Regions from separate parts of the Rhizobium sp. A37_96 genome, predicted to be linked through region 1. Evidence: predicted binding sites of a transcription regulator. Region 1 holds the regulator's gene; each other region holds the start of a gene.
The links. Region 1 encodes PhoB, which activates phosphate uptake and scavenging genes when phosphate is short. Its sites were predicted from a motif close to TGTCATNNANCTGTCAT; they were not measured.
Positions count from the first base shown of each region.

Region 2: ACQZ6J_RS25650 (esterase-like activity of phytase family protein) is a predicted target of PhoB. The motif match lies at 2,517-2,533, and genes of this name have one in related genera.
Region 3: ACQZ6J_RS00620 (LTA synthase family protein) is a predicted target of PhoB. The motif match lies at 2,679-2,695, and genes of this name have one in related genera.
Region 4: ACQZ6J_RS30700 (alkaline phosphatase) is a predicted target of PhoB. The motif match lies at 4,063-4,079, and genes of this name have one in related genera.

Region 1 is NZ_JBNWDS010000002.1:422,120-428,110, forward strand. It holds gene pstA (phosphate ABC transporter permease PstA) at 1-514, shown strand, start outside; gene pstB (phosphate ABC transporter ATP-binding protein PstB) at 529-1,344, shown strand; gene phoU (phosphate signaling complex protein PhoU) at 1,396-2,109, shown strand; gene phoB (phosphate regulon transcriptional regulator PhoB) at 2,140-2,823, shown strand; gene ACQZ6J_RS08540 (GcrA family cell cycle regulator) at 2,914-3,450, opposite strand; gene ACQZ6J_RS08545 (acetylornithine transaminase) at 3,876-5,075, shown strand; gene argF (ornithine carbamoyltransferase) at 5,149-5,991, shown strand, end outside.
Region 2 is NZ_JBNWDS010000013.1:74,442-80,432, forward strand. It holds gene recG (ATP-dependent DNA helicase RecG) at 1-820, shown strand, start outside; gene ACQZ6J_RS25650 (esterase-like activity of phytase family protein) at 862-2,358, opposite strand; gene ACQZ6J_RS25655 (DUF502 domain-containing protein) at 2,595-3,296, opposite strand; gene glmS (glutamine--fructose-6-phosphate transaminase (isomerizing)) at 3,474-5,300, opposite strand; gene glmU (bifunctional UDP-N-acetylglucosamine diphosphorylase/glucosamine-1-phosphate N-acetyltransferase GlmU) at 5,416-5,991, opposite strand, start outside.
Region 3 is NZ_JBNWDS010000001.1:129,642-135,632, reverse strand. It holds gene ACQZ6J_RS00625 (DUF1003 domain-containing protein) at 1-397, opposite strand, end outside; gene ACQZ6J_RS00620 (LTA synthase family protein) at 712-2,586, opposite strand; gene ACQZ6J_RS00615 (NAD+ synthase) at 2,833-4,512, shown strand; gene ACQZ6J_RS00610 (TolB family protein) at 4,541-5,368, shown strand; gene ACQZ6J_RS00605 (ankyrin repeat domain-containing protein) at 5,534-5,991, shown strand, end outside.
Region 4 is NZ_JBNWDS010000021.1:31,460-37,450, forward strand. It holds gene ACQZ6J_RS30685 (ABC transporter permease) at 1-1,043, opposite strand, end outside; gene ACQZ6J_RS30690 (ABC transporter ATP-binding protein) at 1,040-1,726, opposite strand; gene ACQZ6J_RS30695 (hypothetical protein) at 1,731-2,195, opposite strand; gene ACQZ6J_RS30700 (alkaline phosphatase) at 2,270-4,024, opposite strand; gene maiA (maleylacetoacetate isomerase) at 4,233-4,865, opposite strand; gene ACQZ6J_RS30710 (fumarylacetoacetate hydrolase family protein) at 4,862-5,887, opposite strand; gene hmgA (homogentisate 1,2-dioxygenase) at 5,925-5,991, opposite strand, start outside.

The sequences.
Region 1 (5,991 bases):
GCCGTCGATCGTCTACGGCCTGCTGGGCCTCTCGGTCTTCATCAACACGATGGGGCTGCCGCGCTCGGCATCGCTGGTCGGCGGGCTGGTGCTCAGCCTGATGACGCTGCCGATGATCATCATCGCCACGCGCTCGGCATTGCGGGCCGTGCCGCCGTCGATCCGCAGCGCGGCGCTCGGCCTCGGTGCGTCGCGCATGCAGATGGTCTTCCATCACGTCCTGCCGCTTGCCATGCCCGGCATCCTGACGGGCACCATTCTCGGGCTTGCCCATGCGCTCGGCGAGACGGCGCCGCTGCTGCTGATCGGCATGGTCGCCTTCGTCACCAACTATCCGACATCGCCTCTCGATCCTTCGACGGCGCTGCCGGTGCAGATCTATATGTGGGCGAGCGAAGCCGAGCGTGCCTTCGTCGAAAGAACGTCCGGGGCGATCATCGTCCTGCTCTTCTTCCTCGTCGCGATGAACATCGGCGCGATCCTGCTGCGCCGCCGCTTCGAGCGGCGTTGGTAAGGGAGGGCCGTGGGATGAACATGATGACGGAAGCCGCAAGCGAAAGAGCATTGACCAGGAAGATGACGATGATCCCTTACAAGATGATCGGCCAGGACGTTTCGGTCTTTTACGGCGATAAGCGCGCGCTCTTCGACGTCAACCTCAAGATCCGCGCCAATACGGTCACGGCCCTGATCGGCCCTTCCGGCTGCGGCAAGTCCACCTTCCTGCGCTGCCTCAACCGCATGAACGATACGATCGAGACCTGCCGCGTCACCGGCAAGATCACGCTCGACGATCAGGACGTCTATGACGACAGCATCGACGTGGTGGAATTGCGCGCCCGGGTCGGCATGGTTTTTCAGAAGCCCAACCCGTTTCCGAAGTCGATCTACGAAAACGTCGCCTACGGCCCGCGCATCCATGGCCTGCACCGTTCCAAGGCCGATCTCGATCATATCGTCGAGACCAGCCTGCAGAAGGCGGGTCTGTGGGGCGAGGTCAAGGACAGGCTCTACGACGCCGGCACGAGCCTTTCGGGCGGGCAGCAGCAGCGCCTGTGCATCGCCCGCGCCGTTGCCGTCAGCCCGGAGGTCATCCTGATGGACGAGCCGTGTTCCGCGCTCGATCCGATCGCAACCGCAAAGGTCGAGGATCTCATTCATGAGCTGCGGGAAAATTTCACGATCGTCATCGTGACGCATTCCATGCAGCAGGCAGCCCGCGTTTCGCAACGCACCGCAATGTTCCATCTCGGCCATCTGGTTGAGGAGAACGATACCGATAAGATGTTCACCAATCCCGACGATTACCGCACGCAGGATTACATCATGGGCCGTTTTGGTTGATGATGCTGCGCGCGCGGCTCCTTTCACACAGTTCACCTTGAGGATAGAAAAATGGTCTCCACTCACATTCTCTCTGCCTATGACGAAGACCTGAAGTTCCTGACGCGCCGCATTGCCGAAATGGGCGGCCTGGCCGAGCAGATGGTCAGCGACAGCGTCCGCGCACTGGTCAACAGCGACGCCGCTCTTGCCCAGAAGGTCATCTCGGACGACGTCGTTCTCGACCATGCGGAGCGCGAAATCGGCGACAAGGCGATCGTCACCATCGCTCGCCGTCAGCCGATGGCCGCCGACCTGCGCGAGATCATGGGTTCGATCCGCATCGCCTCCGATCTGGAGCGCGTCGGCGACCTTGGCAAGAACACCGCCAAGCGCGTCATCGCCGTGCAGGGCACCGGCGTTCCGCGTCGTCTCGCCCGCGGCATCGAGCATCTCTCCGAACTGGCGCTGAGCCAGCTGAAGGAAGTTCTAGACGTCTATGCGACCCGTTCGCCCGACAAGGCCGTCTCGATCCGCGAGCGGGACGAGGAAATCGACGCCATGTACACCTCGCTCTTCCGCGAGATGCTGACCTACATGATGGAAGATCCGCGCAACATCACCACCTGCACGCATCTTCTCTTCTGCGCGAAGAACATCGAGCGCATCGGCGACCATGCCACCAACATCGCCGAGACGATCTACTACATGGCGACCGGTGCCCAGCCCGAAGGCGAGCGCCCGAAGGACGATACCGCCAATACCGTCGGCGCGGTGACGGAATAATCTGGAAGCGAAAAAGGAGACCACAGGCGCATGGTTCCGAGAGTTGCTGTTGTAGAAGACGAGGAAGCGCTGAGCGTTCTGCTGCGCTACAATCTCGAGGCCGAAGGCTTCGAGGTCGACACCATCCTCAGAGGCGATGAGGCCGAGCTGCGTCTCCAGGAGCGCATCCCCGATCTTCTGATCCTCGACTGGATGCTCCCCGGCGTGTCCGGCATCGAGCTCTGCCGCCGGCTGCGCATGCGGCCGGAGACGGAGCGCCTGCCGATCATCATGCTCACCGCCCGCGGCGAGGAAAGCGAGCGCGTGCGCGGCCTTTCCACCGGCGCGGACGATTATGTCGTCAAGCCGTTTTCGACGCCGGAGCTGATGGCCCGCGTCAAGGCGATGCTGCGGCGCGCCCGTCCGGAGGTGCTCTCCACGGTGCTGCGTTGCGGCGATATCGAGCTGGACCGCGAAACCCATCGCGTCCACCGCAAGAGCCGCGAAGTGCGGTTGGGGCCGACGGAATTCCGCCTGCTGGAATTCCTGATGTCCTCGCCGGGCCGCGTCTTCTCGCGCTCGCAGCTGCTGGACGGCGTATGGGGGCACGATATCTATGTCGACGAACGCACCGTCGACGTCCATGTCGGCCGCCTGCGCAAGGCGCTCAACTTCTCCAATATGCAGGATGTCATCCGCACCGTTCGCGGCGCGGGCTATTCCATGGAGGCCTGAGCGGCAAGGCCCGCTCAGGCATCGACATAGCGGCGGAAACAGAAAACGGGCCTCAAGGGCCCGTTTCTTTTGTCTCGGCGATGATAGATCTCAGCCGCGTGGTTGAGCCGGCCGGCGCCGTTCGTGCACGGGCTGGTAGGCCAGGCGCTGATGATAGCCGCAATAGGGCGATGCATCCGGGCTCTCGTTGCCGCAGAAGTGGAAATCGTCCTTCAGCGGATCGCCGACCGGCCACTTGCAGGTGCGCTCCGTCAGCTCCGTCAGGCCGAGGCGACGGGAGATCGGGACGACGACGTTGGAAGCCGGACGATATTGGATTTCATTGACCGTATCGACGTCGATCTCTTCCTTCAGCATGGTCGCGCCCTGCTGCCGGGCAACCACCGTGCGCGTCGCAACGCGCGAGCCGAAGCTGGCAGGGCGAGGTGCCGTGGCGTTGCGTTTCGGCGTGCGGGCAGCGGTCGCCGTGCCGCCAGCCTTCGCTCGGCCGGGGAGGTTCAGGCGGTGCACCTTGCCGATGACGGCATTACGGCTTACGCCACCAAGCTGCGCCGCGATCTGGCTGGCGCTCAAACCTTCGGACCATAGCTTTTTCAGCTTCTCGACGCGTTCGTCTGTCCAATTCATGCCCTGTCTCCGCTGCCGCGTTTCCGATGGCAGAATCCCTCACCATTGCCTCGCATGGGAACGAGACGCGAAACGCTCTAAAATTGTGGTGACTAGTTCCGCCGCATGCAGTCTAGCAATTGGTTTTTAACCTAGTGTGAGGCTGACTCCGTGACAAGAGTCGCGGGAATCTTGTGGAATCGATTTCGAGGTTTTCCCCAACTTGCTGTCCGGGCGTGGCATTTCTGCAATAGGCGCTGCAGAACCCATCTCTTTTGGCCGGCAGCGCTTTCTCGCACCTGCTAAACCGCCAGTTTTGTTGACATCGCGGTGCAAAACATCAATAGTGCGCAAGCCGCCGCAAGGCGGCATTTTTGATTTTTTCGGGTCCGTTTCATCAAACGGAAGCGATTGGTCCTTAAAGTTGTGATCGAGGAGAAATGGCCATGGCAGAGACCGCGCCGCTTTATGATACCTACATGCGTGCTCCGCTGCGGTTCGAGCGAGGCGAGGGCGTCTGGCTGGTGACCGAAAATGGCGAACGCTATCTCGATTTCGCGGCTGGCGTGGCGGTCAATTCGCTCGGTCATGCGCACCCCCATCTCGTCGCGGAATTGAAGGCGCAGGCCGACAAGGTCTGGCATCTCTCCAACCTCTATGAAGTGCCCGGCCAGGAGAAGCTGTCGAAGCGCCTGACGGAAGCCACGTTCGCCGACAAGGTGTTCTTCACCAACTCCGGCGCCGAGGCGCTGGAATGCGCCATCAAGACGGCGCGGCGCTATCACTTCGCCAAGGGGCATCCCGAAAAGTTCCATATCATCACCTTCGAGGGAGCCTTCCACGGCCGTACCATCGCGACGGTCGCCGCCGGTGGCCAGGAAAAATACATCGAAGGTTTCGGCCCGAAGGCTCCGGGCTTCGATCCGGTGCCTTTCGGCGACCTTGACGCCGTGCGCGCGGCCATCACCGATGCGACGGCCGCGATCCTGGTCGAGCCGGTGCAGGGCGAGGGCGGCATCCGCCCGGCGACGAACGAATTCATGCGCGGTCTCCGCCAGATCTGCGACGAGCACGGCCTGCTGCTGGTTCTCGACGAAGTCCAGTCCGGCGTTGGCCGCACCGGCAAGCTCTTTGCCTATGAATGGGCCGGTATCAAGCCGGATATCATGGCCGTCGCCAAGGGTATCGGCGGTGGTTTCCCGCTCGGCGCCTGCCTTGCGACGGCGGAAGCCGCCTCGGGCATGAAGGCCGGCACGCACGGATCGACCTATGGCGGCAATCCGCTTGCCATGGCGGTCGGCAATGCGGTGCTCGATATCGTGCTGGCCGATGGCTTCCTTGAGCATGTGCGCGATGTCGCCTTGATCTTCCGCCAGGGCCTTGCCTCGCTCAAGGATCGTTTCCCGGATATCATCGAGGATATTCGCGGCGAAGGTCTCATGCTCGGCATCAAGGCCGCCATCCCGCAGGCGGACCTGCTGCAGGCGATCCGCACCGAACATCTGCTTGGTGTTCCGGCCGGCGACAACGTCATTCGTCTGCTTCCGCCGCTGATCGTGACCGCCGAGGAGGCACGCGAAGGCCTCGCCCGCATCGAGCGCGCCGCAGAGCGCGCGCGCGCCGTTCGCGTCAAGAAATCGGCTTGAACTCAGCGCCCGCTGTTGGGGCGTTCTTGCCCCACGCGGGCGTTATTGTTTTTTCTGGAGTACAGGTAAGGACATGGCTTCTCCGAAACACTTTCTCGACCTCTCGGCCGTTGCGGCCGCTGAGCTGCGCAACATCATCGATGATGCGATCGTGCGAAAGAAGGCATTGAAGGCTGGCACGGCCGACAAGCCGCTTGCCGGCAAGATGCTGGCGATGATCTTCGAGAAGCCTTCCACCCGAACGCGCGTATCGTTCGATGTCGGTATGCGCCAGCTGGGCGGCGAGACGCTCTTCCTCTCCGGCACCGAAATGCAGCTCGGCCGCGCCGAGACGATCGGCGATACCGCGAAGGTTCTGTCGCGCTATGTCGATGCGATCATGATCCGCACGACGGATCACTCGCGCCTGCTGGAGCTGGCGGAACATGCGACCGTTCCGGTCATCAACGCGCTGACCGACGACACGCATCCCTGCCAGATCATGGCTGACATCATGACCTTCGAGGAGCATCGCGGTCCGATCAAGGGCAAGTCCATCGCCTGGACGGGCGACGGCAACAACGTGCTGCATTCACTGATCGAAGGCGCAGCGCGTTTCGGCTATCGCATGAATATGGCGGTGCCTCTTGGTTCCGAGCCGAAGGATCACTATCTGAACTGGGCCCGCAATGAGGGCGCCGAAATCATGCTCACGCATGATGCAGACCGTGCGGTTGCCGGCGTCGATTGCGTGGTAACCGATACCTGGGTCTCCATGAATCAGGAACACCGGGCACGCGGTCACAACGTCTTCCAGCCCTATCAGGTCAACCAGGCTTTGATGGCACAGGCCGGCAAAGACGCGTTGTTCATGCATTGCCTGCCCGCCCATCGCGGGGAGGAAGTGACGGACGAAGTGATCGACGGTCCGCAATCC
Region 2 (5,991 bases), on a different contig from region 1:
AACGCCTATCCCGCGCACGCTGGTATTGGCCGCTTTCGGTGACATGGACGTTTCCAAGCTCACCGAGAAGCCGGCCGGGCGCAAACCGATCCAGACGATCACCATTCCAAACGAGCGAACGGGCGATATCGTCGGCCGGCTGAGAAGTGCGCTTTCCGAAGGCAAGAAAGCCTATTGGATATGCCCGCTTGTGGAGGAATCCGAAGAATCTGATTTAATGTCGGTCGAGGAGCGTCATGAGACGCTGACCAAGGCGCTGGGTCCGGGCATCGGTCTCATTCATGGCCGAATGAGCGGGCCGGAAAAAGATGCCGTGATGATGGCTTTCAAGAACGGCGAGATCCGCCTGCTGGTCGCCACGACCGTTGTCGAGGTGGGCGTCGACGTACCTGACGCGACCATCATGGTCATAGAACACGCGGAGCGTTTTGGCCTGGCTCAGCTGCATCAGCTGCGCGGACGTGTCGGTCGCGGCGACGAAGCCTCCACCTGTATCCTGCTCTACAAAGGGCCGCTCGGCGAAACCGGTCACGCACGGCTATCGATCATGCGTGATACCGAGGACGGCTTCCGTATCGCCGAAGAAGATCTGAAGCTGCGCGGCGAAGGCGAGCTTCTCGGAACGCGCCAGTCCGGCACGCCCGGCTTCCGCATCGCCAGCCTCGAGGCCCATGCCGACCTTCTGGAAATCGCCCGCAAGGATGCCGCCTATCTCATCGAGCGCGATCCGGAGCTGACCGGCGAGCGCGGCATGGCGGTGCGCACCCTGCTCTATCTCTTCCGCCGCGACGAAGCGATCCGGTTCCTTCGGGCGGGATGAACGGATGGGCGCGGTGCCGCGCCCATCCCTGTTTCGCGGTCTTACTTCGCGGCGAGGCCGGGAATGGTAACCTGGAATACCTGGAACATGGTATCGACGTCGGCCCCGCCATCGCCCTTATAGGCAGCGCCGACCTGATAGCCGTCCTGGGTCAGGAAGTCGTTGTCGTTGGCGATGAACAGGAAGTAATCGTCCGGCAGCTTCGGATCCTGCACGCTGGCGAGCGACATCGCCTCCCACTTTTCAGAGAGATTGTTGCGGTCGTTCGGAGCGCCATTGTGGAGGCCGAAGCGGGCCAGATCGGCACTGTCGTTGATGTCGATGAACTGGCTGACCGCGGCCGGCTTCACTGTCGGATCGAGAACGCCCTTGGGCGCGACCGCTTTGTCGGCATCGAACTGTCCGCCGGCAATGTCGGTGGCGGCGGAGACGTCGACCGCGACGATGCTGCGGTAGAGTGACTTGTCACCCTTCATGCCGTAACCATTGTTGCTGTCGCGCGCGAGCATCAGGAAAGTCTGCGGCGAGAGCGCATAGATTTCGCTCTGGGCGGCGACCGCTGTCTTGCCCTTGGCGTCGGTGAAGACCGGCAGCGGCACGACATATTCGTGGACCAGCTTCAGGTTCGCCGGATCGGCCGCGTCATAGACCAGTGCGCGGGTGTTCTGGCGCGTCGAGCCGGAATCGCCGCCGTCCTGACGGGTTGCGGACTGCAGCACGGCGATCAGGAACTTGCCGTCCGGGGTAAGCGACATGCCTTCCAGACCCTGATTGTTCTGCCGGCCGCTGGTCGGATCTTTCGGATCCGGGGCGGATTCGCCGGGGCCGGGATTGTTGGAAGCGAAGTTGACGACACCGTTGCGCATCGGCAGCAGCGCGGCCGGCGGCGGCGTTGCGGACATCATGCGGCCATCGGCAGCGAAGCGGTAGATATAGGGGCCGTATTCATCGCTGATGAACATCGTGCCGTCGGGCAGACGAGCGACGGCTTCGGTATCGAGCGAGATCTTGCCGTTCGGCGCCTGGGGCAGCAGCGGCATGGCGCCTTCCGGATGGCGGGTGCCATCGGCGGGATCGAGACCGGTGGTGTCGGCACCCTTGTCGTCCTTCAGCAGCAGGGTATCGGCGAGCTTGGCATCGACGCCCGACTGTTCCTTGCCGGCTTCCGGCGCCGCACCGGGCGCGACCGGGCTCAAGGTAACGTCGATCGTGTTCAGGCGCGGGCGATAGTCCGTGGTGCCGACCGCATTGTAGCCACGGTCCGGCAGCAGCCATAGCGAGCCCTTATAGGTGCCGTCGGCGTTGCGAACCCAGTTTTTCGTATCGATCGACATGCCGGAGCCGGAACCGAAGGTTTCGCCGAACTTGTCGCGCAGGTTGGAAGGGATGCGCCCCACGGCGACGCGGCCCTTGTTGACGAGCGTCACGCCCTGGACCGTTACGGAACTATCCGCGAACGCCATCATCGGCGCGGTAAAAACACATGTGGCGAGCGCGGCCGAAAGCAGCGGCAAGCTCCTGAAACGCATATTTTTCAAGGCAATATCCTCCTGATGAAAACCGGTGCGAAGACAACGGCATTCATCTCCAGCGGATAAAGCACCGCAACAAAGGCACTGTCCGGTGCTGACGCTCCGCACATGCTGCTGATGAGATAATCCCGATGCCTGTCCCAGGGACGGTCTAAGACGTCAACATGATACGCACATGACAGCTCGCGCATGACGCGAGGATCGCAGCCGACGACCGGACTTATTCTAGGAGAGCGATTTTTCTAGGAGAGCGATTTCATGGGAACCGGCGGACGCAGGCTTTTTGTCGCGACCAGCTCCTCCCTGTATTCAGGCGCGACAAGGCCGCCGGAAATCAGCAGCTTGGCGCCATCCTCCGGGCTCATGTCGAGGACGGTGATTTTCTCGCGCGGGACGAAAACCAGAAAGCCAGCCGTCGGTACAGGAGTGGGCGGCAGGAAGACCGCCACCATGTCCTGCCCCAGCGCGTTGAACTTCGAGGCGATCTCGCCCTTGGCATCCGTGGAGACGAACACGATCGACCACAGGCCGGGGCTCGGATATTCGATGAGCCCGACCTTCTTGAACGAGGTGCCCTGCTCCTTCAACACGGTTTCGAAGATCTGCTTGACGCTCTTGTAGATGGTCCGCACCAGAGGAACGCGATTGACGATCGACTCGCCGAAACGGACGATGCTCTGGCCAATGAGGTTCTTGGCCAGGAAGCCGACGATCGTGATGAAGATCATCGCGATCAGCAGGCCCGTGCCGGGAACGGCAAAATTCAAATAGCTCTCGGGATCGTAGCGCGCCGGAATATAGGGCCGTACCCAGCTGTCGGCCCAATGGACGACGGACCAGGTCAGCCAGAGCGTGATGGCTATCGGAGCGCAGATAATCAGGCCGGCCAGGAAATTATTTCTGATCCGCGTGGTTACGGATATCTTGATGAGTTTCTCAGTCATTCGCCGCTCGAAAACTCCGTTCCGTCGCTACCGCTACCCGGCAAATCCTCCCCACCATCTCCACTCAAGAAACGTGCCAGAAATCGGCCCTGCATACAACCCGCCAGCCGCGTCGCCGTGCCGAACTGAGGCCCGGCTCACGACGACGTGACGACAAAGGCTCTACAGCGGGGTGTTCTATTCCACCGTCACCGATTTGGCGAGGTTGCGCGGCTGATCGACGTCCGTGCCCATGAAGACAGCGGTATGATAGGCAAGCAACTGAATCGGCAACGAAAAGATGATCGGTGCGATGATCTCGTCGACAACGGGCAAGGTAATCGTCGCCATGGTCGGCAATGTCGAGGCGGCTGCGCCCAATTCGTCGGTGATGAAGATGATTCGGCCGCCGCGCGCCGCCACTTCCTGCATGTTGGAAACGGTCTTGTCGAAGAAGCGGTCGTGCGGGGCGATGACGATGACCGGCATGTTCTCATCGATCAGCGCAATCGGCCCATGCTTCAATTCGCCGGCCGCATAGCCCTCGGCATGGATATAGGAGATTTCCTTCAGCTTCAGCGCGCCTTCCATGGCAAGCGGGAAGCTGGTGCCGCGGCCGAGATAGAGCACGTCCTTGAACTTCGAAATCTCGCGCGACAGGCTTTCCATCTGCGGCTGGATGATGTTCAGGACATTCGCCATGATGCGCGGCATCTCGACGAGATGGCGCACCAAGTCTTCCTCGTCCTTGGTGCTGACGGTACCGCGGGCAACACCCGCTCCAATCGCCAGAGATGCGAGCACGGCGAGCTGGCAAGTGAACGCCTTCGTCGAGGCAACGCCGATTTCAGGACCGGCCAGGATCGGAAACACCGCGTCGGATTCGCGCGCGATGGTCGATTCCTTGACGTTGACCACGGCGCCGATTTTCAGGCCGTTGTCCTTGCAGTAGCGCAGCGACGCCAGCGTGTCAGCGGTCTCGCCGGACTGCGAGATGAACAGCGCCGCCTGCGACGGCGACAAAGGCATCTCGCGGTAACGGAATTCGGAGGCAACGTCGATTTCCACCGGCAGGCGCGCATAGCGCTCAAACCAGTATTTCCCGACCAAACCGGCAAGATAGGCCGTGCCGCAGGCCGAGATCGCGAGGCCGGAAACGCTGCCGAAGTCGATGGACGAAACGTCCGGGCGCACACGATGGCTGGCGAAATCGACGTAGTGGCTGAGCGCATGGGAGATGACCTCCGGCTGCTCGTAGATTTCCTTTTCCATGAAGTGGCGATGGTTGCCCTTGTCGACCACATAGGCGGTTGCCTGGGAAATCTGGCGCGGACGGCTCACTTCCTTGCCGTTGAAGTCGAGAATGGTCACGCCGTCATGCGTGACGATAGCGCAATCGCCATCGACGAGATAGGTGATTTCGTTGGTGAACGGCGCAAGCGCGATGGCATCGGAGCCGAGGAACATCTCGCCCTTTCCGTACCCGACGGCAAGCGGTGGGCCGGAGCGTGCGGCCATCAGCGTGCCGGGATCGTTCTGGAACATCACGGCCAAGGCATAGGCGCCAGTGACGCGGTTGAGCATCTTCAGCATCGCCGCGCGCGGATCCAGCCCTTCGCGGACGTAGTTTGCAAGCAGATGCGCCACCACTTCCGTGTCCGTCTGCGAAACGAATACCTTGCCTTCGGCTTTCAGCTCCTCGCGCAGTTCGGAGAAGTTCTCGATGATGCCGTTATGGACGACGGCAACGCCTTCGACGAAATGCGGATGGGCGTTCGTTTCATTCGGAACACCGTGGGTTGCCCAGCGCGTGTGGGCAATGCCTGTCGTGCCGGGCAGCGGATCCGACTCCAGCCGCTTTTCCAGATTGAACAGCTTTCCTTCGGCGCGGCGGCGATCCATCACGCCGTCATGGATCGTCGCGACCCCTGCCGAATCATAGCCGCGGTATTCGAGACGCCGCAGCGCGTCCACCAGACGGTCCGCCACCGGCTTCGTTCCGACGATCCCAACAATGCCGCACATACAATTCTCCGTCTGGCCTCAGATATGAGGGCAAGTCCTAATCATTCCTGCAGTTTTCTCAATTGCCGTAACGGTCACTTTCGATTTCCGACCGTTACGTCAGTCGCGCAAGGGTTTAGTGGCCGCCCTTCTTCGCAGCCTTGATGGCGAGAGCCCTTTCACGGATCACCTTGGCGCGCTCCGGCTTGATCTCCTGGCGTGCGCGGCCCAAAGCCAGCGCATCGGCGGGAACGTCATCGGTGATGACGCTGCCGGAGGCGATATAGGCGCCATCGCCAATGCGGATGGGGGCCACCAGCGAGGAATTGGAGCCGATGAAGGCATGGGCGCCGATATGCGTCTCGTGCTTGTTGACGCCATCATAGTTGCAGGTGATCGTGCCCGCACCGATATTGCTGCCTGGGCCGATCGTCGCGTCGCCGATATAGGTCAGGTGATTGACCTTGGCGCCCTCGCCGATCTTGCCATTCTTGACCTCGCAGAAATTGCCGACCTTCGCATCGCTGGCAAGATCGGCGCCCGGACGCAGCCGCGCAAATGGCCCGACCGTCGCTCCGGCGCCGACATGCGCGCCCTCGATATGCGAGAAGGCATGGATGACCGCGCCTCCCTCGATCACCGCGCCGGGGCCGAAGACGACGTTCGGTTCGATCAGCGCATCCTGGCCGATCACGGTGTCATAGGCCAGGAA
Region 3 (5,991 bases), on a different contig from region 1:
AGTCCTTGGCGGCCTCGAAGCGGTCCCGCTCGGCCTGCCGGTTCTGCGACATCATGATAATCGGAGCCTGGATGGCCGCAAGCATGGAGAGGACAAGGTTCAGGAAGATGAACGGATAGGGGTCGAAGGCGCGCGTGGTCAGAAGGATGGTGTTGATGAGGCACCAGAAGACCAGGAACAGCAGAAACGCGACAATGAAGCCCCAGGAGCCGCCGACGCGGGCGATACCGTCCGCCAGACGCTGTCCGGTGGAGGATTCTGCCTTTATGGCCGCATTGATATCGGTGGATATGATTTTCCGCTCGTGCGCTTTGGCGAGGACGCGCTTTTCGATGTCACCGAGTTCATCGGCTGACTTGTCGAAATGCAGATGAACGAAGTTGGGCAAATTGTGCATAAGGGGGCTCCGGGAATCCTGATGGCATTCGATGCAACTATTCGACCAATGGGAAAAAATGCAACGGCGAAAGAGTTTTGGTCCCGATCGCGTAGGGAGCGACGATATTGTTGCGCTTCGCGGCAGCGGCATTGCTGTGCGGGAACAAAGGCTCGCATGTTCGAGGTTCTGGCCAGCCGAAAAGCCTCAGCCGGCCGCTTGCACCATCGTTGATGACGTCGAAGCTCGGATGCCGGTACGCCGGACCGCGTTCGTATCGTCATGCCTCGGCCAATGCGTCAGGGGAATTGTTCCCTCTAATCGCAGCGCGGGTTTTAGCTGCTTTCCTGGCCGACAATGTCCGCATGGGTGGGGAAGAAGCGCTCGAGCCCATATTGCTGTCCGAACATCATGTCATGCTGCAGATAGCGGTAGTCGCGCGTCATCGGGTCGATATCCTGCTCCTTGCGCGCCCAGTCCGGGAAAGCCTGGTTGTCTCGGGTCGCCAGCTGATAGCGGTCGACGATGTTGTATTTCTTCTGCACGCGGCCCAGGAACCCGGTGTAAAAAGGGTGCTCGTAGCCTGCGGTTTTCAGCAGCTGGTAAGGCAGCTGCGAGGGGCTGATGGTGCCGATGTCCTTGCGGGCGCCCTTCTTGCTCGACCAGATGACGAGTGGCGTCTCGTGCTCCTTTTTCATGACGTCGAGCGGCGCTTTCCGGGTCGCGACCTGCTGCGGCATATAGCCGGTGTCCGGGTAGACGTTGCCGAGGGGCGGCAGATGATCGCCCCAAAGGACGACGATCGTTTCGCGGTCGCGCTTTTCGGCCCAGTCCATCAGCATCCTGAGGCTGGCGTCGGCTTCGCGCACGCCCTGCGCATAGGTGGCAAGCGTCGCGCGGTCGTCATCGTTCAGATTTCCGCCGATATCGACGGTATTCTGAGCGTAGCGGTTGGCTTCGTAGGGGCCATGTCCCTGAAGGGTGACGGCAAAGAAGAAGAACGGGCGCTCGGCCGCGTCGCCCTCGCGCATGATTTCCTTCATCAGGGAGTCGTCGGCGGCGAACATGCCGCGCTTGTCCATGGGCGGCAGGGTTTCCTGCGTATGGAATTCCTCGAAGCCAAAAGCCTTGTAGACCTCGTTGCGATTCCAGAACCAGCCGCTGAAAGGGTGAAGGGCGCGCGCCGTATAGCCTTCACCACGGAAGAAGGTGGCAAGCGAGGGCATCGGGCGGCGCACATATTGCTGATAGGGAATGCTGCCATAGGGCAGGAAGGCGTTGGAGAAGCCGGTCAGCGCCTCGAATTCCACATTGGCGGTCATGCCGCCGAACTCCGGCGAGAAGACGTTTCCGGATTGCCGGGCGCGGATCGTCGGCATCGGATCGGGCGTGAAGGCGACGTTGGAAAGCCGTGTCGGATCCCAGAGGGATTCGCTCATCAGCACGATGACATCGGGCTTCTGACGCGGACCGGAGAGATAGCCGTAGTTCCGCGCCGGTATGGCGTCGATCGCGTTCGATCCGTAGCCGGCCGGTGACTTGACGTCGGCCATGGGCAGATTGAGCGCGAAGGCGATGACGAAGCCGTTATGGCTATAGTTTTCCTTCTGGTCCCAGACGATCGGAATGATGCCCAGCTTTTCGCGAATGAAAGAATATTGCGTCGGGTCCATCTGCGAGACGAAAAGCGCCGCCAGCGGCAGACAGATCGAAAGCCGGCCGAGGCGCTCCTTCGGTGACAGCGCTGCAGCATGACGCCGGATATAGCGCCAGAGCAAAGTCATGGCGGCCAGGCAGACGACGATACCGGCGACGAGCGCGACCGCCGTCCAGGGGCGATCCCTGACCATGACCGGCATCAGCTCCATGATCTGTCGTACGAACAGCAAGTCGGAGGGATAGAGCGGGTCGGACAGATAGTTCTGCTTCTGACTGGAAATGAAGGCCGGCACGACGAGCAGCGACGCGACGATCAGAGCCGACAGATGCACGCGGCCGATCAACGCGTCGAGGATCAGCATCGTCAGCATGACGATGCCGACCGTTGTCAAGCCGGGGCGGGAGGCCGAAAGGAGATAGGACGGGATGGCCGCGAACTCGCCGCGTGCGATCCATTCGACGGCGATGACAATGGACAAGGAGAACAGCATGGTCAGCGTCAGGCTCAGAAGCAGGCGCACGACAGCGGATCTTTGTCTCGCTGCGCCGATCTTCTGGAAAAGAGCAAGCCTGCCCGCCAAGGCGGACTCGATGACCAATGCGACCAAGGATTTCTCCAAATGCTACAAAGTATTCATAGAAGTGTCATGCTTCTGTCATGAACGGTGGATGAACCGCAAGGCAGGCTTAGTAATTTTCCGAGTAAAAATACCGCCTATGCGAGCAGCTCGATCTTTGATGCCTGGCGGGGAAGGAAGGCGGTTGCGGAAGAAAGATGCCGTCGTTAAATGTATGGCATGACAGAGCAAAGCCCGATTACCCACACCATCCGCATCGCCGTCGCGCAGCTTAATCCGACGGTCGGTGACGTCTTAGGCAACCTCGCCAAGGCGCGAGAGGCGCGGGCGGAAGCAGCGCGCGAAGGCGCGCAGCTCATATTGCTGACGGAATTGTTCATTTCCGGCTACCCGCCGGAAGATCTCGTGTTGAAGCCGGCCTTCATTCGCGCCTGCTGGAAAGCGGTGGAAAGCCTTGCGGCAGATACCGCCGACGGCGGCCCTGGCGTCGTTATCGGTTTTCCCCGGCAGGACGATACCGGCCGCTACAATTCGGTAGCCGTGCTGGACGGCGGCAAGGTCATCTTCATCCGGGACAAGGTCGACTTGCCGAACTATGGCGAGTTCGACGAGAAGCGGGTTTTCGACGAAGGGACGATCGCAGGGCCAGTCAATTTCCGAGGCGTCCGTATCGGCATACCGATTTGCGAGGAGATCTGGAACGATCTCGGAATCTGCGAGACGCTGGCGGAAAGCGGTGCGGAAATCCTGCTAGTCCCCAATGGTTCGCCTTACTATCGCGGCAAGGTCGATGTCCGTCATCAGGTCGCTTTGCGGCAGGTGATCGAGTCGGGCCTGCCGCTCATCTTCGCTGCGCAGGTCGGCGGTCAGGACGAACTGGTTTTCGACGGCGCGAGCTTCGGCTTCAATGCCGACAAGACGCTGGCCTTCCAGATGAGCCAGTTCGAAACCGCCCTGGCGATCACCACCTGGAAGAAGAACGGCGACGGATGGCACTGCGCCGAAGGCCCGATGGCTCATATTCCGGAAGGCGAGGAGGCGGATTATCGCGCCTGCCTGCTGGGCTTCCGCGACTATGTCAACAAGAACGGCTTCAAGTCGGTCGTTCTCGGCCTTTCCGGCGGCATCGATTCCGCGATCTGCGCTGCGATCGCCGTCGATGCGCTCGGCGAGGAGCGCGTGCGCACCGTCATGCTGCCTTACCGCTATACGTCGCAGGATTCGCTGAAGGATGCGGCCGACTGCGCCAAGGCGCTTGGCTGCCGCTACGATATCGTGCCGATCGAGGATCCTGTCACCGGTTTCAGCTCGGCCTTGTCCGACCTGTTCGAAGGCACGGAAAGCGGGATCACCGAGGAAAACCTGCAGAGCCGCGCCCGCGGCACCATCCTGATGGCGATCTCCAACAAGTTCGGCTCGATGGTGGTGACGACGGGCAACAAGTCGGAAATGTCTGTCGGATACGCCACGCTCTACGGCGACATGAACGGCGGCTTTAATCCGATCAAGGATCTCTACAAGATGCAGGTCTATGCGCTGTCGCGCTGGCGCAACCTGCATGTGCCGCCCGGCGCGCTCGGGCCTTCGGGCGAGGTGATCCCCTACAACATCATCGACAAGGCGCCTTCGGCGGAGCTCAGGCCGAACCAGACGGACCAGGATTCGCTTCCGCCCTATCCGGTGCTCGACGATATCCTCGAATGCCTGGTGGAGAAGGAAATGTCCGTCGAAGAGATCGTGGCGCGCGGCCATGACATCGCGACGGTGCATCGCGTCGAGCATTTGCTCTATCTCGCGGAATACAAGCGCCGCCAGTCGGCGCCGGGCGTGAAGATCACCAAGAAGAATTTCGGCCGCGACCGTCGCTATCCGATCACCAATCGGTTCCGCGATCGCTGATCGCGCCTTCATCGCAGGAAGAGGACGAATGCGCAGCTCGGTCGAGATCTACAACATCCGTACCGGCGGGAACCGGGTTGCCTGGCAGACGGACCAGCTGGTCGAGGCGCCGAACTATTCGCCGGATGGACGCTATCTGTTGCTGAACGGCGATGGGCTGCTGTATCGACTGCCGCTGGATGGCAGTGGCGAGGCGGCGCGTGTCGATACCGGCTTTGCGACGCGATGCAACAACGATCACGGCATCTCGCCCGATGGCTCGCTGATTGCGATTTCCGACAAGACCGAGCATGGCAAGGCCTGCATCTATGTCTTGCCGGCAGCGGGCGGCACGCCAAGGCAGGTGACGACCAATCTTCCGTCCTACTGGCACGGCTGGTCTCCGGACGGAAAGCGTTTCTCCTACTGCGGCATCCGCAACGACGTCTTCGATATCTACACGATCTCGATCGACGGCGGCGAGGAGACGCGGCTGACACACGGCGAGGGCCGCAATGACGGCCCTGATTTCTCCGCCGACGGGCAGTGGATCTACTTCAACTCGAGCCGCACCGGCCTGATGCAGATCTGGCGCATCCATCCCGATGGCACCGGCCTGCAGCAAGTGACCCATGACAATTACGGCAACTGGTTTGCGCATCCGTCGCCGAAGAACGACAAGGTCGTCCTGATCTCCTACGATCCGGACGTCTTCGATCATCCGCGCGACCTTAATGTGCGGATGCGGCTGATGGACATGGACGGCAGCAATATCACGACGCTGTTCGAACTCTTCGGCGGCCAGGGCAGCATCAACGTGCCGAACTGGTCACCGGATGGTGATGCGTTCGCCTATGTGCGTTACGAGCCCGTCTGACCCTCTGGACAGAGTGCAACCGGCGCTATAGATCTGGGTGCGTTCGCAGGGCGCATCCGATCCGCGGGAAGGGCAAGGCCCACCTGATGCACGTAGAATGAGACTGCCACACCTCTTTTCAGTCTGTGGGCGCGGATACCGGACGTAAATGGAAGGAGGTCTATCGTGACCACGCGCTCTTTGGCGAGCACCGCCACACTCGATTCCCTGAAAAAGCAGGCCAAGTCTTTCCTCAAGGCCGTTCAATCCGGCGATGCTTCGGCACGCAGCCGCGTTGCGCCGTATTTTACCGACATCGCCCATGTCGGATTGCAGGACGTCCAGCTCGTCCTCGCCCGCGAATTCGGCTTCTCCAGCTGGACGAAGCTCAAGGCGCATCTGGAAAGCGGCGACCGCAAGCATGTTCCGCGAGATCAGCTGGCCAACCGTTTCCTATCGCTCGCAACGGTCTCCTATTTTGGCAACATTCCGGCCGATCCAGCGCGCTTCGATGAGGCGCGGCAGTTGCTCGAGGAAAATCCGGATATTGCCGGAGAGAACATCCATATTGCCGCGGCGCTTGGGGATGCCGATGGCATCGGGCGCTGGCTGGATCGCCAGCCGCAGCTGCTCGACCGCAGGGG
Region 4 (5,991 bases), on a different contig from region 1:
CCCCATACGAGAGTGACGATCGAGCCGACCGGTGTGCCGAGCGCGCGCAAGGCGCCGATCTGCCGACGCCGCGAGCCGACATGCATGACCGTGACCAGCACGATCGCGGCAATCACGATCGCCTGTGTTCCAAGGGCGATGCCCAGAAGCAGGCTACGGGCATCGCCAAGCGTCGCGTAGAGCCTGGTCAATACTTCCGCGGGAAAGACGCCGAGCGTCGTGCCGGTGCGATATTCCTGCCGCAGGCGATAGGCATCGGCAATCGTCTTCGGCTTGACGAGAACGGCCGGAACACCCGGCGTCTGCGCGTCGAAATACTCATCGAGCGGCGCATCGGCATCGACATGGCCGTGCTCATGTCCATGGCCTTCCTCCTGCGCCGCCGGTTCGGCACCATGCGGCTCAGCCGCATCGCCGTCGTGGTCGTGGTGCTCGTCTCCATGCATTCCGTGCAGCAGCCAGACCGCACGGATCGGCACGAGGATCGCGCGATCCCATGCAGTACCCGTCGGCGCCATGCGGCCGGTGACCCTATAGGCAATGGCCGTATGGGTTTCGCCACCGGCCTCGGCCGAGCCGTGCATGGGCTTGATCTCCGCGCCCGTCGACAAGGCGACATCGGAGCCCACCATCGCTTCTCCCAAGCGCGAGAAGATCACCCCCTGCGACAGCGATGGCGAAAGGGACGTTATCAGGCCGGTCGTCGTGCCGACAATCGGATGCCCGTAAGCGGAATCGCCGAAGCCGACCGGTGCCGCCAGCTCCACGCGCGGGTCGTTGGCAAGACGGGAAAGAACGGCTCCCTCCATCAGCGGCAGCGGCGCCGGCTGCAGGAAGACGGCCGAAAGCGCCAGCTGCGTCTCGCTGCCGGCAGCCCCCACAAGCAGATCGAATTTTTCAGCGGCGCGCGCGCTGCCCAGCCGTACGGCCCGCTCCTGCAGCGTGACCGTCACGCTCAAGGCGACCGACAGGGCAATCAGCACAACGACGGCAAGCGCCCCGCTCCAGAAGCGCCTGAGATCGGCAAGAATGAAGGTGATCATTGTGCGCCGGCCTCTTGAATGTCTTCCTCCATGCGGCCGCTCGCCAGATTGATGCGGCGGCCCAGTCGTTCGGCAAGCGACGCGTCATGCGTGACAACCACAAGCGTCGTCCCTTCCTCGGCCGCAAGCTGCAGCAGGAGTTCGGCAACCTCCTTGCCCGCCTGCCGGTCGAGGCTGGCGGTCGGCTCGTCCGCGACGACGACGCCTGGACGCGATAAAAGGGCGCGCGCAACGGCAACACGCTGCATCTCTCCGCGCGATAGCGTCTCGATCTTCTGCTGCGGACGGGCAATACCGGTTGCGGACAACAGGTAAAGCGCGCGATCCCGCTCGTGAGGTGCGAGACGCCGCGTGAGCCTGACCGGCAGCACGACGTTCTCGAAGGCGGACAAGCCGGGAAAGAGATGAAAGTCCTGCATGACGAGGCCGATGTTGCGCGCGCGAAACGCGTCGCGCCGGCCAGAGGAAAGACGGGTGATCTCCGTGCCGCTCCACGAAACGCTGCCGCGCGTGACCTTCTCCAGGCCGGTGATGGCGTTGACGAAGGTGCTTTTGCCTGAGCCGGATGCGCCGGTGATCGCGAGCCTGCCGCCCGCCGGCAGATGGAAACGCTCGATCGCGAGCACAGGCGTAGCCAAGCCGGGAAACTGCATTTCAAGACTGAAGACATCAAGCGCAAGCATATGATCAGGCCGTCCTGAAAGATGCATCCCTGAGACGCAACTGGCTGATGAAGCCGGTTTCGGGATCGGTCCAGGAGCCGTATTCCAGCACGCCCTGCGCAAGGATCGGCGCGTTGTACTGCACGAAGGTCTGCCTGCTTGAGAGATAGACGACCATGATGTTGTCAGGCCAGTCGGCATCGGAAGAGCAGAAGGGGCAAAGCGACATCGGAATTTCCGTCAGCACGAAGAAGGCTGCCTCCGCCTTCAAGGGCGGCGCCATGAAGCCGTTGATGGCGATTTCCTTGCCGCTCAATTGCTTCACCCTGTCGGAAAACTCCAGACCAAGCGGTCCGAAGCTCTTGTAGAGCTCGCCGAAGCCAAGCTTCTCGGCAGCCTTCGCACGCACGGCAATGCCCATGACCGGCAAAGTCGCGGCAACGGCCAAGAAGGTCCGGCGATTGATGGTGGCGATCTGGCTTTTGGACATCGCGTACCCCTTGAGAGAAAGAGAGACAGGCGGCCTTGAAGCCACCTGTCCATAGTCGGATTGTCTCTGACGAGTTAGATCTTTTCAGAGCCGAGCGCGAAGGTGTCGGCCAGCACGCGGTAAACATCGCTCTGTTCCATGTAACCGCGGAAGCCTTCGGCACCGGGACCAACCGCCTGCAGCACGATATCGTCCACGGCATGGACGCCGCTGTCTTCGTCCTTCGGAATATTGCCCTGCACGAAGACGGCGCCGGGCACGTCCTTGTAGGCTTCGTTGGCAACATATTCCTTCTTCTCGTTCTGGATTGCCGGAACGAAAGGGCCGTCGAGCTTCGGACGGAAGGTCTCGTAATGGTCGGGACCATTGTTGGCGGCCATGAACAGGCGACGGGAAACGTCGACGCGGTCCGGATAGCCGTCGCCATCCTTGTCCTCGTAGTTCGGAAAACCGGCAGCAGCATAGGTGCCGACCTTGTCGCGCATTTCCGTGCCCGGCTTTTCATCGTCGACAGTGCCGATGATCGAGACGCCATGCGTATGGTCGCCTGTGACGACGATCAGCGTGTCGGGGTTTTTCGCCTGAAACTCGCGGGCAACGGCAACCGCCTTGTCGAACTCGATCGTTTCGATCAAAGCGCGATCCCAGTCGAGCGGATGGCTCATCTTGTCGATGGATGCGCCCTCGACAACCAGGAAAAAGCCTTCCGGATTCTTGGCAAGCTTGTCGAGCGCGACCTCGGTCATGTCGACGAGGCCCGGCTGGTTCGGGAACTTGTCGACGGTGCCCTTCTTGAGGAATTCGCGATCGAGCGTGACGTCGAGATTGCCTGTGTGGAAGAGGCCGAGCAGCTTGTCCTGGTTCGAGCCGGCGGCGCTTGCCAATTCGGTCTTGTCGGTGGCAACGGCATAGCCGGCGTCCTTGAAGAGCGCGATGTAGTCCTTGTCGTCCTTGCGCTTGGAGCCCGGTACGCTCTTCGCCAGGAAATAGGCCGAGCCGCCGCCGAGCAGGACATCCGGCTTGACGTCATACATCATGCCGACAATCTCGGCCTTGTCGCCGCGCTTGCGCGTATGGGACACGAGCGCGGCAGGCGTCGCGTCCTCGAGTTCGGACGTGGTCACGATGCCGAGCGACTTCTTGCCGGTACGGCGCAGGGCCTCGCCGATCGTCTCGACCTTCGGATCATCCAGGCTTGCCGGTGTGCGGTCGGCATAGACGCCGAGCGCGTTCACGGCCGATTTGTGCCCCGTCATATAGGCCGACATGGTGTTGGCGCTGTCCGTGGCGATGGCCGATGTCGAGGAGGTACCGATGAAGGCGACCGGCGGAATGTCATCCATGGCGAGACGGCCGTTGGCCTTGCCTTCGGTCATGCCCTTGGACATGATACGGGCGCCGGTGCGATGCGCGACGGAGAGGCCGTCGCCGAGCAGGAAGATGATGTTCTTGGCCTTGGGCGCAGCGGACGTGCCGTAGACGTCCCAGTTGACCGACTTTCTCTCGTCACCGGCCGAAACCTCGACCTTGTATTGGCCGGGCTTTGCGAGCTTGACGCCACGCAGGATCAGAGCGGATCCGAGCACCTTGTCTTCGGTCCCCTTTTCCTCGGCGACGAAATCGGCAGCCTTGCCGAAAACCGCATCATAGCTTTCGCCGTTGACGGTGACTTTCACGTCCTCAGGCTTTACCACCTTGCTGAACTCGACCTTGAAATCGAAAGGCGAGCCGGCGAGTACCGTTGCCCGGTCCAACGGATAGACTGTCGCTGCATGGGCTGCGCCGGACATTACGGTCGCAGACATCATGGCGAGAAGAAGTTTACGCATTTATACCCCCTGCGTTGGTTGCTTCCCTCTCCCCACTTATAAAAGCCACATGACAATCACATAAAAAACACGCGACTTTCTGCAACCGGTAATTCAAAAGGCGACATCGCTAAGGAATGCTGATTGTATGTATAGCATCTAAAAGACGCGTGTTTATAGCTGCAGCGCCGACGCTCCGACACCTGGCACATTCGGCTTCGGGTCGTGCTTAGACCTTGACGCGATCCGGATGCGCAGCCTGAAAGGCAGGTAGTTTCGCGCAGTTTTCGTCGATTTCGACGATGCGCCTGAGGTCGGTCAGGTCCACGCCCCAGCGGCGGGCGTTATAGACCTGTGGAACGAGACAGATATCCGCCAGGGTCGGCGTATCGCCGAAACCGAACGCACCGTCGAACTTGCGCAGCATGATCTCGAGCTTGCGAAGGCCGCTGGCGATGAAATGCCTCATCCAGTCCTCGCGAGCGTCGGCCTTATCCGTCATCGTCGCGACATGGGCGGCTACATGCATATTGCATATGGGATGGATATCCATGGCAATCGCGTAGGCGAGTTCGCGCACATGCTGCCGATCTGTGATTTCCGGCGGGATCAATCCGCCATCGGGCCGAAGCTCGGCCAGATATTCGATGATTGCCAGCGACTGCGTCATGATCCTTCCATCGATCACCAGCGTCGGCACGAATCCCTGCGGGTTGAGGTCCAGGTAATCCGGACTCTTCTGTTCGCCATCCAACAGATTGATCGGGACGGTTCTGTAGCCGATCCCGAGGATGTTGAGCGCAATGCGAACGCGGTAACTCGCCGACGATCTCCAGTAATCGTAAAGAACGACGTCGCTCATCGCGCCTGCGGTCCTTCGTATCGCTGGACGGTCTGTTCGATCGCCCCGAAAATCGAATGCCCAGCGCGATCCTGCATCTCGATACGGACCTGATCGCCGAAACGCATGAACTGTGTCTTCGGAGATCCGGTTTCGATTGTCTCGATCATCCGGATCTCGGCGATGCAGGAATAGCCGTCGCCACCTTTCTCGACCGGCCTTCCCGGCCCGCCATTAAGCTTGTTGGATACCGTTCCCGAACCGATGATCGTGCCGGCGACGAGGCTGCGCGTTTTGGCGGCGTGGGCGATCAGTTGACCGAAATCGAACGTCATGTCGACGCCGGCATTCGCCTTGCCGAAGGGTTTGCCGTTCAACGCCACCAGGAGCGGCAGGTGCAGCCTGCCGCCATCCCATGCATCGCCAAGCTCATCCGGCGTGACGGCAACCGGAGAGAACGCCGATGACGGCTTGGACTGGAAGAAACCGAAGCCCTTCGCCAATTCCTGCGGGATCAGGCCGCGCAGCGACACGTCGTTGACGAGCATCACCAGCTTGATGGCGTGGCGCGCCGCCTCCGGACCGATCCCCATGGGAACGTCGCCGACCACGACGGCCACCTCGCCTTCCATGTCGATGCCATAGGCTTCATCGGCCGCAAGGATGGGATCGCGCGGCGCCAGGAAGCCGTCGGAGCCGCCCTGGTACATCAGCGGATCGACCCAGAAGCTTGCCGGCATTTCGGCATGGCGCGCCTTGCGCACCAGCTCGACATGGTTGACGTAGGCTGAGCCGTCGGCCCACTGATAGGCTCGCGGCAGCGGCGAGGCGGCATCGTGTTCGTGAAACCGTATCGTCGGTTCCGCGCCTGTTTCGATGCCTTCCGCAATCAAGGCGAGCCTCGGCGCTACGTGCTCCCAATCGTCAAGGGCAGCCTGCAGGCTGCGGGCGATGTGCCCGACCTCGGAACAACGGGTCAGATCACGCGAAACGACCACGAGCCGGCCGTCCCTTGTGGAGTCTTTCAAAGTCGCGAGCTTCATGGTCCGGTTCCAATATCGAAGAATGGATGGCTGATCGTCACTTGATCCCGGGAGTACCGTCGAACCGGCGCTCCAGACCATCCCAGCATTCCATGTAATCGTCC